DNA from 2 places in the Prauserella oleivorans genome. Region 1 is predicted to be linked to the other one. Evidence: predicted binding sites of a transcription regulator. Region 1 holds the regulator's gene; the other holds the start of a gene.
What was found. Region 1 encodes HspR, which represses chaperone genes until heat shock. Its sites were predicted from a motif close to ANNTTGAGTNNNNNNNACTCAANNT; they were not measured.
Positions count from the first base shown of each region.

Region 1 (7,307 bases):
CTACACGCCGCAGGAGATCAGCGCGCGTGTGCTCATGAAGCTCAAGCGGGACGCGGAGGCCTACCTCGGTGACGAGGTGACCGACGCGGTCATCACCGTGCCCGCCTACTTCGAGGACGCCCAGCGGCAGGCCACCAAGGAGGCGGGCCAGATCGCGGGGCTCAACGTCCTGCGCATCGTCAACGAGCCCACCGCCGCGGCCCTGGCCTACGGCCTGGACAAGGGCGAGAAGGAGCAGACCATCCTGGTCTTCGACCTCGGTGGCGGCACCTTCGACGTCTCCCTGCTGGAGATCGGCGAGGGCGTGGTCGAGGTCCGCGCCACCAGCGGTGACAACCACCTCGGTGGTGACGACTGGGACCAGCGGATCGTCGACTGGCTGGTGGACAAGTTCAAGGCCAGCCACGGTATCGACCTGACCAAGGACCGGATGGCGCTGCAGCGCATCAAGGAGGCCGCGGAGAAGGCGAAGATCGAGCTGTCCAGCTCGTCCAGCGCCAACATCAACCTCCCCTACATCACGGTCGACGCGGACAAGAACCCGCTCTTCCTCGACGAGACGCTCTCGCGCGCCGAGTTCCAGCGGATCACCAACGACCTGCTGGAGCGCACGCGGCAGCCGTTCAACAACGTCGTCCGGGACGCCGGCATCTCCGTGGCCGACATCGACCACGTGGTGCTGGTCGGCGGCTCCACCCGGATGCCCGCCGTCACCGACCTGGTCAAGGAGCTGACCGGCGGCAAGGAGCCGAACAAGGGCGTGAATCCCGACGAGGTCGTCGCGGTCGGCGCGGCCCTGCAGGCCGGTGTGCTCAAGGGCGAGGTCAAGGACGTCCTGCTGCTCGACGTCACCCCGCTGTCGCTGGGTATCGAGACCAAGGGTGGCGTGTTCACCAAGCTCATCGAGCGCAACACGACCATCCCGACCAAGCGGTCCGAGATCTTCTCCACGGCCGACGACAACCAGCCGTCGGTGCAGATCCAGGTGTTCCAGGGTGAGCGCGAGATCGCGGCGCACAACAAGAAGCTCGGCATGTTCGAGCTGACCGGCATCCCGCCGGCACCGCGCGGCGTGCCGCAGATCGAGGTCACCTTCGACATCGACGCCAACGGCATCGTCCACGTCACGGCGAAGGACCTCGGCACCAACAAGGAGCAGTCGATGACCATCACCGGTGGCTCCGCGCTGCCGCAGGAGGACATCGACCGCATGGTCAAGGACGCCGAGGCGCACGCCGAGGAGGACCGCAAGCGCCGTGAGGAGGCGGAGACCCGCAACCAGGCCGAGACGCTGGTCTACCAGACCGAGAAGTTCGTCAAGGACAACGACGAGAAGCTGCCCGAGGACCTCAAGGGCAAGGTCAAGACCGCGATCGACGAGGCCAACGAGGCGCTGAAGGGCACTGACATCGCCAAGGTCAAGGAGGCCATGGAGAAGCTGAACTCGGCTTCCCAGGAGCTGGCCACCGCCCTGTACGCCAACACGGGCGCGCAGGCGGGCGGCGGTGCCGACGGCGCCGCCGGCGACACCTCCTCGTCCACCAAGGCCGACGACGACGTGGTTGATGCCGAGATCGTCGACGAGGACGACAAGAAGTGACCGAGCGCTACGACGACACCGAAGCACGGGAACAGCGGGAGCCAGTGGTCGTGAGGGATCGTCGCAAGATCGACCCGGAGACCGGCGAGCTGCGCAAGCCCGAGGCTGCCGAGAAGGAGGAGTCGAACGGCGCGCCCACCGAGGCGCCCGCCGGCTCCACCCCGGCGGAGGCCGGTGCTGCCGAGGAGGCGGCGCCGGCCGGCGCCGACCTGGAGAAGCAGCTCGAGGAGCGCACGGCCGACCTGCAGCGCGTCCAGGCGGAGTACGCCAACTACCGCAGGCGGGTCGACCGCGACCGGGAACAGGTGGCCGCGGCGGGCAAGGCGTCGCTGGTGAACGATCTGCTGCCGCTGCTCGACGACCTCGAGCGGGCCGAGCAGCACGGTGACCTCACCGGCGCGTTCAAGGCCGTGGCCGACAAGCTGGTCGGCGCGCTGGAGCGGGCGGGCCTGGAGGCGTTCGGCAAGGACGGCGAGCCGTTCGACCCGAGCGTCCACGAGGCTGTGCAGCACAGCACGTCGCCCGACGTCACCGGGCCGACCGTGTCGGCCGTGCTGCGCCGCGGCTACCGGTTCGGCGACCGGGTGCTGCGCGCGGCGCTGGTGGCGGTCACCGATCACGAACCCGCGGCCGACTCCGCGCCGCAGGAGGAGCCGATCGACCCGCCGGTCGGTGGCGAGCTGCCCGTCGACACCGATGAGCAGAAGAACTGACGACATGCCGAGAGGAGGGGACGCCCGATGAGCGCCAGGGAGTGGATCGGCAAGGACTTCTACCGTGAGTTGGGCGTCTCCTCCGACGCCAGCCAGGACGAGATCAAGAAGGCCTACCGCAAGCTCGCGAGGGAGAACCACCCGGACGCCAACCCGGGCAACACCGAGGCCGAGACGAAGTTCAAGGCGGTCTCGGAGGCGTACGGGGTGCTGTCCGACCCCGAGAAGCGCAAGGAGTACGACGACGCCCGCAGGCTCTTCGGCTCCGGAGGCCCCGGCGGCTTCGGCTTCCCCGGTGGTGGCGGCACGGGTGCCGGTGGCTTCGATCTCGGCGACATCTTCGGCCAGGCAGGCGCGAGCGGTGGCTTCGGCGGTCTCGGCGACATGCTCGGCAATCTGTTCGGCCGCCGTGGTGGCGGCGGCACCACCGCCGCGCGCGGGACGCGCGGCGCCGACGTCGAGACCGACGTCCGGATCGACTTCACCGAAGCCGTGAAGGGCGCGACGTTGCCATTGCGGCTCTCCAGCCCGGCGACGTGCGGCACGTGTGGCGGCAACGGCGCCCGGCCGGGCACCCGGCCGAGGACCTGCCCGACGTGTGCCGGCGCCGGACTGGTCAGCCGGAGCCAGGGTGCGTTCGCGTTCTCCGAGCCGTGCCCCGACTGCCGGGGTCGCGGCCGGATCATCGACGATCCGTGCCCGGAATGCGCGGGCGAGGGCATCAGCAACCGCACGCGCACGCTGACCGTCCGCATCCCGCCGGGTGTGGACGACAACCAGCGCATCCGGCTGGCCGGTCAGGGCGAGCCCGGCCGGGGTGGCGCGTCCGCGGGCGACCTGTACGTCCGCGTGCACGTCAACCCGGATCCCGTGTTCGGCCGGTCGGGCAACGACCTGACCATCACGGTGCCCGTGGAGTTCTCCGAGCTGGCGCTCGGCACCACGCTCACGGTGCCGACGCTGGATTCGAAGGTGTCGGTGAAAGTGCCCGCGGGTACTTCGAGCGGCCGGGTGCTGCGCGTACGCGGCAAGGGGATCGCCAAACGGGATGGCACCCAGGGTGATCTCCTGGTTACCCTGCAGGTGGTCGTCCCGGCCAAGGTCGACGGCAAGGCCAAGGCCGCCTTGGAGAAGTACGCCGAAGCGGTCGCGAAGCACGATCCGCGGCCCGAGATCACCGCGCTGTTGCGCGACAGGGGTGCGTGATGTTCGGTTCAGGTTCCTCGGGATTCCCTTCCGGCCTGCCGCACGGCGCCGACGAGGACACACCCGTCTTCGTCATCTCCGTCGCGGCGCAACTGTCCGGCCTGCACGCGCAGACGTTGCGCTCGTACGACCGGCTGGGGCTCGTGAGCCCCGGCCGGACGCCGGGCGGCGGCAGGCGGTACTCGCTGCGCGACATCGCCCAGCTCCGCGAGGTCCAGCGGCTCTCGCAGGAGGAAGGCGTCAATCTCGCGGGCATCAAGCGCATCATCGAGCTGGAGAACCAGGTCGAGGCGCTGCAGAACCGCATCGCCGAGCTCACCGAGGAGCTCGCCAGCGCGTACGCGGCGGCCGAGCAGGCCGCGGCGGCGGTGCACGCGTCCTACCGCAAGGACCTCGTGCCGTTCCGGCAGCAGAGCGCCCTCGTGGTGTGGCGGCCCAGCCGCCGCCGCTGACCGAGCGTCAGCGCAGGTGCTCGGCGAAGAACGCCAGCACCCGGCGCCATGCGTCCTCGCTCGCCTCGTGGTCGTAGCCGACTCCCGCGAACTTGGCCAGCCTTGTGAACGGGCCCAGCCGTAGCTCGTTGGCGAAGCTGTGCCCGGCGTCGGGGTACTCCTTGACGTCGTGCGGGACGCCGCGTGCGCTCAACTCGCGTTCGAGCTTCGCGGCGGCCCCCTTCAGCGAAGGGTCCTTCCGGCCGTAGCTGGCGACCACCGGACAGGCGCCGTCGAGCACGGACAGATCGTTGGGCAACTGGCCGTAGTAGGGAGCCGAGGCGTCGAACTCCCGGCTCGCCATCGCGAGCGCGAAGCCACCTCCCATGCAGAACCCGACGACACCGACGCGTGCCGTGCAGTCGGCCCGCTCGACGAGCGTGCGACGGGCGGCGTCGATGTCCTCGAACGCCTGGCCCTTGCCAGCCGCGAGCGCGCCGAACACCGAGCGCACGCATCGGAACATTCCGCCCCGCGAGTACAGGTCGGGCACCAGCGTGACGAATCCGGCGGTGGCGAAGCGGTCCGCGATGTTGCGGGCGTCCTGCGTCAGGCCGATGGCGTCGTGCACCACCACGACACCCGGCCACGGCCCGGCGCCCGAGATCTCGGGTACCGGCAGCGAGAGGTAGCCGTCGATGGTCCCGTCGGTGGCCTGGATCGTGGTCTGCATGCGCCCTACTCAACCGCGCGAGTCACCGGCGGTCCAGACCGTTCAGTCGAGCGCGAACGGGTCGTAGCGAATCTGGTCGAGCGACGTCCCGGCCACCAGCATGCGCGAGACGGTCGCGCGGATCATCGCGGGCGAGCCGGACACGAGCACGTCGTGGCCGGGCCACGCGCCCCGCGCGGTGACGGCGTCGGCCAGTGTTCCTTGTTCGAACCCGGACAGCCCCTCGCCGTGCTCCACGACGGGATGCACGGTGAGCCACGGATTGGTGGAGGCCAGCGCGCGTAGTTGCTCCAGGTCGTAGAGGTCGTCGCGGGTGGCGCCGCCGTAGAAGAGCGTGACGTTCGGGTTGTGCCCCCAGCCGCCGAGGTGGTCGAGGATCGCGCGTAACGGAGCCAGGCCCGTTCCGCCCGCGATCATGAGCACGTCCCGCCCGGACTGCCGGTCGACGTCCAGCCTGCCCATCGGCGCGCCGAACCGCCAGACGTCGCCGGGCTGGGTGTGGCTGACGATCGAGCGGGAGACCCAGCCGCCCTCGATCGCCCGCACGTGGAACTCCAGGGAGCCGTCCGGCCGCGGCGCGTTGGCCGGGGAGAGGTAGCGCCAGAGCCTCGGCCGCTGGGGCACCTCGACGCTCAGGTACTGCCCGGCCCGGTACGGGATGTGGTGCTCGGGCTCCACCCGGATCAGCGCGAGATCCCAGCTCAGCCGCCGGTGTTCGGCGACCGTGCCCAGCCACGACGCCGGGTACTCGTCGGCCTCGGCGGCCTCCTGCATCGACCGGGCGACGATCGTGAACGCCTCGGCCCACGCGCGTTCGACCCTCGGTGTCCACGCGTCCCGGAGTTGCCGTTTGACCGCGGCGAGCAGCGCGGTGCCGATGGCCTCGTAGTGATGCGACTGCACGCCGAACTTGCGGTGGTCGCGGCCGAGCTGGACGAGGTAGGGCGCGACGTCGTCCGGGCGGTCCACCGACTGCAGGATGTTGACGATCGCCCGCACCAGCTTGCCACGCTGGATCTCCATGTGGATGGGGAAGAAGTCCCGCGCCTCGGGGGCGAGGGTGAACAGCATGCCGTAGAAGAACTGCGAGATCTCCGGCGTGTACGGCTCGACCTCGTGCCAGGTCTCCCGGATCAGCTGCACCATGGCGGTGACGGCAGGCGGCGCCTCCCGAACAGGGGCGACCTTGGGTATGGGGTTGATCGGGTCGGCTGTCATCCGTCTGCACCAGTGTGGCTGAGGCGGAACGTCAGGTCAGTACGCACAGTGATCGAAGGGGCCTTCCGTCGCTATCCACGAGCGGGTGACGACATCGCGGGCTTCGGTCCGGTGACATCCAGCATCGGCGGCCGTTGCGATGAGCTCATGGACCATCCACCCTTCCGGCGCGTACGCACTGGCACAACCCTAGATTCATGTGCACCTGCACGGTAGTCGCATTGCCGGTGACCGTCGCGCGGTTGCTCCGGACGGGTGGTGATTTTGTCCGCTTCGGGAGTTAACTCACCCGGAAGGCAGATAGTCTGCCCGGTATCGCGCGGCGAGCGTGCCCGATGCAAATAACTCACAGTGACCAGGCGGTAGGCATGAATCCCTCGGACGAGGTCTGCGTCGATCTGCTGCGCCAGATCCGCGACGCGCACCAGCTCCAGCAGGCCTGGACGTTGCAGCACTGGCATGCCGGCCAGGGCCCCAACCCGGCCGCGGCGATGCTCCTGTCCGAGATCCAGCGCAGCGGTGAGGTGCGCCTCTCCGAGCTGGCGAAGCGCCGGATGGTGGACATCTCCGTGGTCAGCAGGCAGGTCGCGCAGCTGGCCGAGGCCGAGCTCATCGAACGCAGGCCGTCGCCGGACGACGGCCGGGCCACGCTGGTGCGGATCTCGGCGAAGGGCGAGGAGCACCTCGACCGGTGGCGCAGGCACCACATCGACTTCGTCCGCAACGCGCTGGCCGATTGGGACGAGGCCGCGCTGCGGGACCTCACCGAGCGACTGGGTGCTGTCGTGGACGACCTGCGTACGGCCGTCGCCGACACCGCCGGGAACGCGGAACGGCCCGCCACCGGACGTCGGTGACGGGCCGTTCGGCTCGGTTCGGGCGCCGCGTCAGGCGCTGACTTCCTTCTCGATCTTCTTCACCTCGCCGGAGCGGATCTTGCCCAGGAAGCCGGCCACCTCCTTCTTCACCACCGGCATGAGCAGGTACAGACCGATGATGTTGAACAGCGCCAGCGAGAACACCACGGCGTCGGCGAAGGACAGCACGCTGCCGAGGGTGAGCACGCAACCCGCGACGATCGTCAGGCAGAAGATGACCTGGTAGATCCGGTCGGAGGTCTTGCGCTTGCCGAACAGGAACTGCCACGACTTCTGGCCGTAGTAGCCCCACGTGATGGTGGTCGACAGCGCGAACAGCGCGACCGCGACCGTGAGGATGTACGGGAACCACGGCAGCACGGTCTCGAACGCTGTCGACGTCACCGTCACACCGTCCGGTTCCTCACCGCCCGCGGCCACCGTGGCCCTGGCCTCGTTCCAGAACGGGGTGTCGGCGATGACGACCGTCAGGGCCGTCATGGTGCAGATGACCACGGTGTCGATGAACGGCTCGAGCAGCGCGACGAA
Region 1 covers NZ_JBHUNT010000001.1:941,219-948,525, forward strand. Annotated here, with positions in the region: gene dnaK (molecular chaperone DnaK) at 1-1,600, shown strand, start outside; gene grpE (nucleotide exchange factor GrpE) at 1,597-2,313, shown strand; gene dnaJ (molecular chaperone DnaJ) at 2,341-3,519, shown strand; gene ACFSZT_RS04660 (heat shock protein transcriptional repressor HspR) at 3,519-3,971, shown strand; gene ACFSZT_RS04665 (dienelactone hydrolase family protein) at 3,979-4,683, opposite strand; gene ACFSZT_RS04670 (FAD-binding oxidoreductase) at 4,726-5,901, opposite strand; gene ACFSZT_RS04675 (MarR family winged helix-turn-helix transcriptional regulator) at 6,270-6,758, shown strand; gene ACFSZT_RS04680 (alanine/glycine:cation symporter family protein) at 6,789-7,307, opposite strand, start outside.

Region 2 (7,307 bases), 730 kb from region 1:
CCGACCAGTCCCGCGGCCTCCACGGCGGGCACGAACTCGTCCGGATCGACCCGGCCGAACTCGGGATGCTGCCAGCGCACCAGCGCCTCGACGCCCACCACGTGCTTGCCCGGCAGCGACACCTTCGGCTGGTAGTGGACGCTGACCTGGCCGTCCTCGAGGGCCTGGCGGAACTGCGTGACCATCTGGAACCGGCGCAGGAAGATCTGGCCCATGCTGGGGACGTAGCCGCGAACCTCCTCGCCGCCGCGCGTGGCCCGCACCGCCATGTCGGCGCGTTGCAGCAGGCCGTCGACGTCGAGTTCCTCGTGCTCCTCCACCGCGGTCGAGGCGTAGCCGACCATGGCGTTGGCCTCCACGGTGAGCCGGTCGACGAGGTAGGGCTCGGACGCCTCGGCGCGCAGCCGCTCGGCGACCTCGTGGGCCTGCTCGACCGAGTGGTCCACGAGCAGGGCGGCGAACGAGGCACCCTCCAGCCGCGCCAGCGGCACCTCGGGGCCGAGCACGTCCCGGATGCGCTTGCCCGCGGCGACCACCATCCGGTCCGCCCAGGCGTAGCCGAGCGCGTCGCTGACGGTGGAGAAGACGTCCAGATCGACCCGCAGCACCACGGACTGCTCGCGATCGCGGAGCGGCTCGGCGGCGATCTGCCGGAACCCGGGCCGGTTCAGCAGGCCGGTCAGCGGATCGTGGTAGGCGTCGTGCCGGAGCGTGGCCAGCAATCGCCGGTTGTCCAGGGCGGTGGCGAGGTGGCTGGCCATGGTGCCGAGGAGTTGCACGTCGTACTTGCCGAACCCGCGCCAGCGGGAGAGCCGGTCGTGTGCCTCCACCACGCCGAGCAGCTGGTTGGCGCTGCGCAGCGGGACGACCAGCGCCTCCTGGGCGCCCCGGTCGGACAGCGCGCCCCGCACCTCCGGGTTGGCCTCGGTGATGCGCAGGTGCCGCACGTGCGCGCCGGGCAGGCGCAGGAACGGGTCATCGGGGCGCAGCCTGCCGTCGGGCAGCTCCTCACCCACGACCACCTCGCGCATCGGCTGATCCGGCTCCAGCCGCAGCCGCAGCACGACCCGGGCCGCGGCGAGCTGGTCCTTGATCCGCTCGGCGATCCCGCTCCACTCGCCGAAGTCGACCCCGAGGTCGAGCTCGCCCGCGCGGGCCGCGGGCCGGGCGGCCGCCTGATGATCCGACCGGGCGACCATGAGGCTGACGTCGGAGAGCGCCTCCATGTCGCGCTGCTCGCGCAGCAGGTCGGAGTAGGCCCAGTACAGCGCGACCAGCCCGAGACTGACGGCGAGAACGATCGGCCAGGCGTCGGGCGTCTTGGAGATGACGAGGTAGCCGGTGAGCCCGGCGGAGGCGTTGACGAAGCCGACCACGAGGATGCGGCCGGCCAGCCGCAGCACGGTCCCGACCCGCATCCGCCTGCGCAGCACGCGCACGGCCGCCATCGCCAGCAAGGTGCTGGCCAGCGGTGCGGTGAGGGTGCCGGCGAGCGCGGCCAGCCACGGCATGTCCTCTGGACCACCGAGGACCTGCTTGACCAGACCGGCCACGGCGAAGGCACTGGTGACCTCGATGAGGAAGGCGCCGGCGTTGTAGAGGACGCGCCCGGTGACCTTCCGGGCGAGCAGCGTGGTGACGCCGGCGACGACGTGCGCGGCGAGGACGACCTCGAACGGGGCGACGAAGAAACCGATGACGAGCGGGATCTCCGTGAAGGAAATGGTCCAGGAGATTCCGCTGCGGACGTCGACGTTGACCCCGAGCTGTTCGGCGCCGAGGAAGGCGAGGGCCAGCAGTGGTCCGATCCACCACAGGTGGACCGAACCTTCGAACGGAAGCCAGGAGGAGACCGTCGCGACGGCCAGCACGCCGACGGCGAGGACGACCGCGGTGTAGAGGCGGAACCGGCGCTCGTCGGCGCGTGCCTCGGCGGACACCGGCGCACCCTGCCTGGGAGCGGGCGTATCGGCTGCTGCCGCACCGGACCCGGCGGATCCTTGGTGTGCGTCCGGCATGCAACCTCCCCTTCCGTCACGCCCGCCCCTTCGAAGGCCGGTCCGCGAACGAGGCATTACTGTACCCCGGAGGGCGTATCAAGTGCCTGATTCGAGCACCCGCAGATCACCGCAGGGTTAACGGAGCACCAACGCGGTGATATGCGACCCTCGATGCGAGTGATTCTCGAGTGGGAGATGTCGCCGCCTGTAGTCGACAATGGGCCAGAGCGGTCGCATGCCGTCGCGACCTGCGTGACATAGCTCATAGCGCTTGCGGTTGGATGAACGCATGGACATCGACGCCATCGCCGCCGAGCACGCCAGACGGCTCTCCGGCGCCGACGCGCTGATCCCCAGACCTCGCCTGTGGACCGACGGGCAGGCCGGCACGCCACTGCGCGCCCGGGACGGGCTCGCCCTCGCCACCCGCTCCGTGGTCCGTACCGGCACCCCGGCAGCGCTGTGGCGGCCGCTGGTGGAGTACCGCCTCGACGTACGGCTCGCGGGCACGGACCCCTCCGCCACGCTCTCGGCTCTGCTCGCGCGGTGGGACGAGCACCTCGCCGAGGCCGAAGCGGTCGACTGGGACAGCGCCGCCGTGGTGACGCGGCCGAGCCGCGACACCGTCGGCACCTCCGAGCTGCTGCGCCGCGGCTTCGCGCCCACCAGGGTGTTGGCCGTGCGGCCCGCAGACCGGCTCGGCGCGGGCCCGCCTGCGGTGCCCGGCGTCCGTATCCGGCACGCCGAGGCCGCCGACCTGCCGACACTCGTCCGGCTCCGGCAGGAGCTGCATAGCTATGACGCGCAGTTCGGCGTGGTCACCACGCGGCCGGACGAGCACGACCTCGTCACCACCGAGACCCGCGACCTGCTCGCCGACGCCGACTCCGCCACCCCGTCGCTGTGGATCGCCGAGCTGTACGGCAGGCCGCTGGGCTTCGTGGAAGTGCAGCTGCCGCCCGCGGCGAAGTGGGTCAGCGAGTACGTGACGGCGGACCGGGTCGGGTATCTCGCCTCGTTGCACGTCGCCGAGGAGGCGCGCAGCACCGGGGTCGGGTCGGCCCTCGCGGCGCACGCGCACCAGCTGTTCGACGAGGCGGGGGTCGAGGCAGTGCTGCTGCACCACGCGCAGGCGAACCCACGGTCGACGCCGTTCTGGTACGCGCAGGGCTACCGCCCGCTCTGGTCGTCGTGGTACCGGCGGCCCGCCATCGGCTGACGGCACCGGCTCCCTGATCGCCGGCAGCGAACACACCGGTGGAATTCGGCGGCGCTCCACAAAGTTGAGTCAGGTGTACTCAACCAGAACGGGAGCGCCTTGATGACACAACCACAGCTCCTTCCCCTGCTTCCACTGGACGCCGACGTCGTGCTGCCGGGCATGGTCGCCCCGTTCGAACTCACGGCGGCGGAGACCCGCGCCGCCGTCGAGTCCGCACAGGCCAGGACACCCGGCTCCACGACGCTGCCCGGCATCCGCTCGATCCAGACCGGCAAGCCAGAGCTGCTGATCGTGCCGCGCATCGACGGCGAGCTCGCCGACATGGGCACGGTCGCCACCGTCGAGCGGGTCGGCAGGCTTCCCGGCGGCGGCGAGGCCGCGCTGCTGCGCGGCACCCGGCGGGCCCGGGTCGGCGAGACCGCCGAGGGCCCAGGAGACGCCCGCTGGGTGCGCGCCGAGCCCGCCGACGAGCCGGCGCCCGACGACCGCGCACGCGAGCTGGCCGCCGAGTTCAAGTCCGTCGTCATCGCACTCCTGCGCGAGCGTGGCAACGACCGGATGATCGACGCCGTGCAGCGGCTCGACGACCCGTCGGCCATCGCCGACCTCGCCGGCAACGCCCCGTACCTGCGCGCCGAGCAGAAACTCGACCTGCTGCGCACCCTCGACGTCACCGCCCGGCTGGAGACGGCCCTCGACTCGGCCCGCGCCTACCTCGCCGAGCTCGAGGTCAGCGAGGAGATCCGCAAGGACGTCGAGCAGGGCATGGAGAAGCAGCAGAAGGAGTTCCTGCTGCGCCGGCAGCTGGAGGCCATCCGCAAGGAGCTCGGCGAGCTCGACGGGAGCGGTGCGGACGACGACTACCGCGCCAAGGTGGAGGCCGCCGACCTGCCCGAGCACGTCCGCAAGGCCGCGCTGGCCGAGGTGGACAAGCTCGAACGCGCGTCCGAGCAGTCGCCGGAGTCCGGCTGGATCCGGACGTGGCTCGACACGGTACTCGAGCTGCCGTGGCGCGTCCGCACCACCGACGTGCACGACATCGCGGGCGCGCGGGAGGTCCTCGACGCCGATCACGCCGGCCTGGACGACGTGAAGGAACGGATCGTCGAGTACCTGGCCGTGCGCAGGCGGCGTGCCGAGAGCACGGTCGGTGGCCGGCACTCCGGCGCCGTGCTGGCGCTGGTCGGCCCGCCCGGTGTCGGCAAGACGTCGCTGGGCGAGTCGGTGGCCAAGGCCATGGGCCGCAACTTCGTCCGGGTGGCGCTCGGCGGCGTGCGCGACGAGGCCGAGATCCGCGGCCACCGGCGCACCTACGTCGGCGCGCTGCCCGGCCGGATCGTCCGGGCGATCTCGGAGGCCGGGTCGATGAACCCGGTGGTGCTGCTGGACGAGGTCGACAAGGTGGGCGCCGACTACCGGGGCGACCCCACCGCCGCGCTGCTCGAGGTGCTGGACCCGGAACAGAACCACACGTTCCGCGACCACTACCTCGAGGTCGAGCTGGACCTCTCCGACGTCGTCTTCCTCGCCACCGCCAACGCGCTGGAGACCATCCCGGGACCGCTGCTCGACCGGATGGAGCTCGTGTCGCTGGACGGCTACACCGAGCACGAGAAAGTCGTCATCGGCCGCGACCACCTGCTGCCTCGGGAACTGGAGCGCGCCGGGCTGTCCCCCGGCGACGTGGAGGTCACCGACGCGGCACTGCGCCGGATCGCCACGGAGTACACCCGCGAAGCCGGCGTGCGCGAGCTCAACCGCACACTCGCCAAGGTGCTGCGCAAGGTCACCACGCGGGTCGCGCTCGGCGAGGCGGACCTGCCGGTGCACGTCGACGCCGATGATCTGGGCGGCTACCTGGGCAGGCCCCGGCACGTGCCGGAGTGGGCGCTGCCCGCCGGCGAGCAGCGCACCGCCATCCCCGGCGTGGCGACCGGTCTCGCGGTGACCGGCGCGGGCGGGGACGTGCTCTACGTCGAGGCGTCGCTGGCGGACGCCGAGACAGGTGGCACCGGGCTCACGCTCACCGGCCAGCTCGGTGACGTCATGAAGGAGTCGGCACAGATCGCGTTGTCGTACCTGCGCTCGCACGGTGCCGAGCTGGAACTTCCGGTGGGCGACCTCGCCGAACGCGGCGTGCACCTGCACGTACCGGCGGGCGCGGTACCCAAGGACGGTCCGTCGGCCGGCGTCACGATGACGACGGCGCTCGCGTCGCTGCTGTCCGGCAGGCCGGTGCGGGCGGATGTCGCGATGACCGGCGAGGTGTCGCTGACCGGCCGCGTGTTGCCGATCGGCGGGGTGAAGCAGAAGCTGCTCGCCGCGCACCGCGCCGGCCTGCGGACGGTCGTCATCCCGAAGCGCAACGAGCCGGACCTCGACGACGTGCCCGCCGACATCCGCGCCGAGCTGGACGTCCACGCCGTCACCGACGTCCGTGAGGTGCTCGACGTGGCGCTCGAACCGGCCGCCCGCGACCACGCCGCCCTGGCCACGGCGGCCTGAGAACGCACACGGCCCACCCGACTGCAGGCGCCGGGTGGGCCGTGTGTCCCGGGTACGGGGTCAGGCGGCCGTGCGGTTGCGGGACCGCAGGCGCTTGTAGACGAACAGGCCGACCGCGATGACCACGGCCACGATCACGATGATCTGGAAGACGCCCGCGTACTCCTCGACGACGTGCCAGTTGGCGCCGAGCAGGTAACCGGCGACGACGAAGATCGAGTTCCAGATCAGGCTGCCGAGCGTGGTCAGAACGAGGAACTTCCAGAACGCCATCTTCTCGATGCCCGCGGGCAGCGAGATGAAACTCCGGACCAGCGGCACCATGCGCCCGAAGAACACCGCCTTGGTGCCGTGTTTGGCGAACCACTTCTCGGCCACGTCGAAGTCGTCGGCCTTCATCAGCGGCACCTTGCTGATCAGCCAGCGCGTGCGTTCCCGGCCGAGCAGGCGGCCGAGGTAGTAGACGATCAGCGCACCGACCACGGAACCAACCGTGGTCCACAGCAGGGCGCCGAGCAGCGTGAACGTGCCCTGTGCGGCGGTGAATCCGGCCAGCGGCAGGACGAGCTCGCTCGGGATCGGCGGGAAGATGTTGTCGAGGCCGACGGTGATCGCCGCCCCCGGCCCGCCGAGGGCCTCCATGAGGTCGACCGCCCAACCGGCGAGCCCTCCGAGCTCCTCGCTGTTCTCCTGCGCCAGCTGCCGAATCATGCGCCGACAGTAACGCACCCCCGGTGAGCCTCCGCCAAGCACGGCCGGGTGGATCGGTGGAGACGGCATCGCCGCACGGGCTTACCGCCACCCGAAACGTGGTACGCCGCGGACGGCCGGTGACGAAAGGAGACCAACCCATGGCTGAGCAGGACACCATCGCCCGCATCGACGCACTGATCGCCGAGGAGCGCGACCTGCGCTCACGCGCGACCGGCAGCGGCCTCGACGACGACGCCCGCAGCCGGTTGCGGGAGATCCAACAGCAGCTCGACCAGTGCTGGGATCTGCTGCGGCAGCGCCGGGCGCTCGCCGAGTTCGGCGACAACCCCGACAACGCGGAGGTCCGCCCGGCCGGCGAGGTGGAGTCGTATCGGCAGTGACCACGCGCAGGACCTGCCGAGGGGATGCGGGGCACCTGCGCTCGGACTACCGTGATTTCCGGACCTCCTCGCGCAGGGCAGCACGAGGAGCTCGAGCCCGCACCGCTGCGGTGGAGGTGCACCGTTGGACACCCAGACCGGTTTGCGACCGACCCGAATCCAGTTCTCGGCACCGCCTCGTGGCAAGCGCGGGCAGACCCTGCTGAGCCTGGCGAGGACGACCGATCACAAGGTGATCGGGCTGCTGTACATGGGCACGTCGCTGGCGTTCTTCATGGCGGGCGGCCTGATGGCCCTGCTCATCCGCGGCGAGCTGGCACGCCCCGGCCTGCAGTTCTTGTCCCAGGAGCAGTACAACCAGCTGTTCACCATGCACGGCACGGTGATGCTGCTGCTGTACGCGACGCCGATCCTGTTCGCCTTCGCCAACCTCGTCCTGCCGCTGCAGATCGGCTCGCCCGACGTCGCGTTCCCCCGCCTGAACGC
Region 2 covers NZ_JBHUNT010000001.1:213,486-220,792, forward strand. Annotated here, with positions in the region: gene ACFSZT_RS01040 (putative bifunctional diguanylate cyclase/phosphodiesterase) at 1-2,018, opposite strand, end outside; gene ACFSZT_RS01045 (GNAT family N-acetyltransferase) at 2,290-3,219, shown strand; gene lon (endopeptidase La) at 3,322-5,727, shown strand; gene ACFSZT_RS01055 (DedA family protein) at 5,788-6,438, opposite strand; gene ACFSZT_RS01060 (DUF2630 family protein) at 6,579-6,821, shown strand; gene ctaD (aa3-type cytochrome oxidase subunit I) at 6,946-7,307, shown strand, end outside.
Region 2: the regulator HspR is predicted to act here: its motif matches at 3,281-3,305, upstream of lon (endopeptidase La).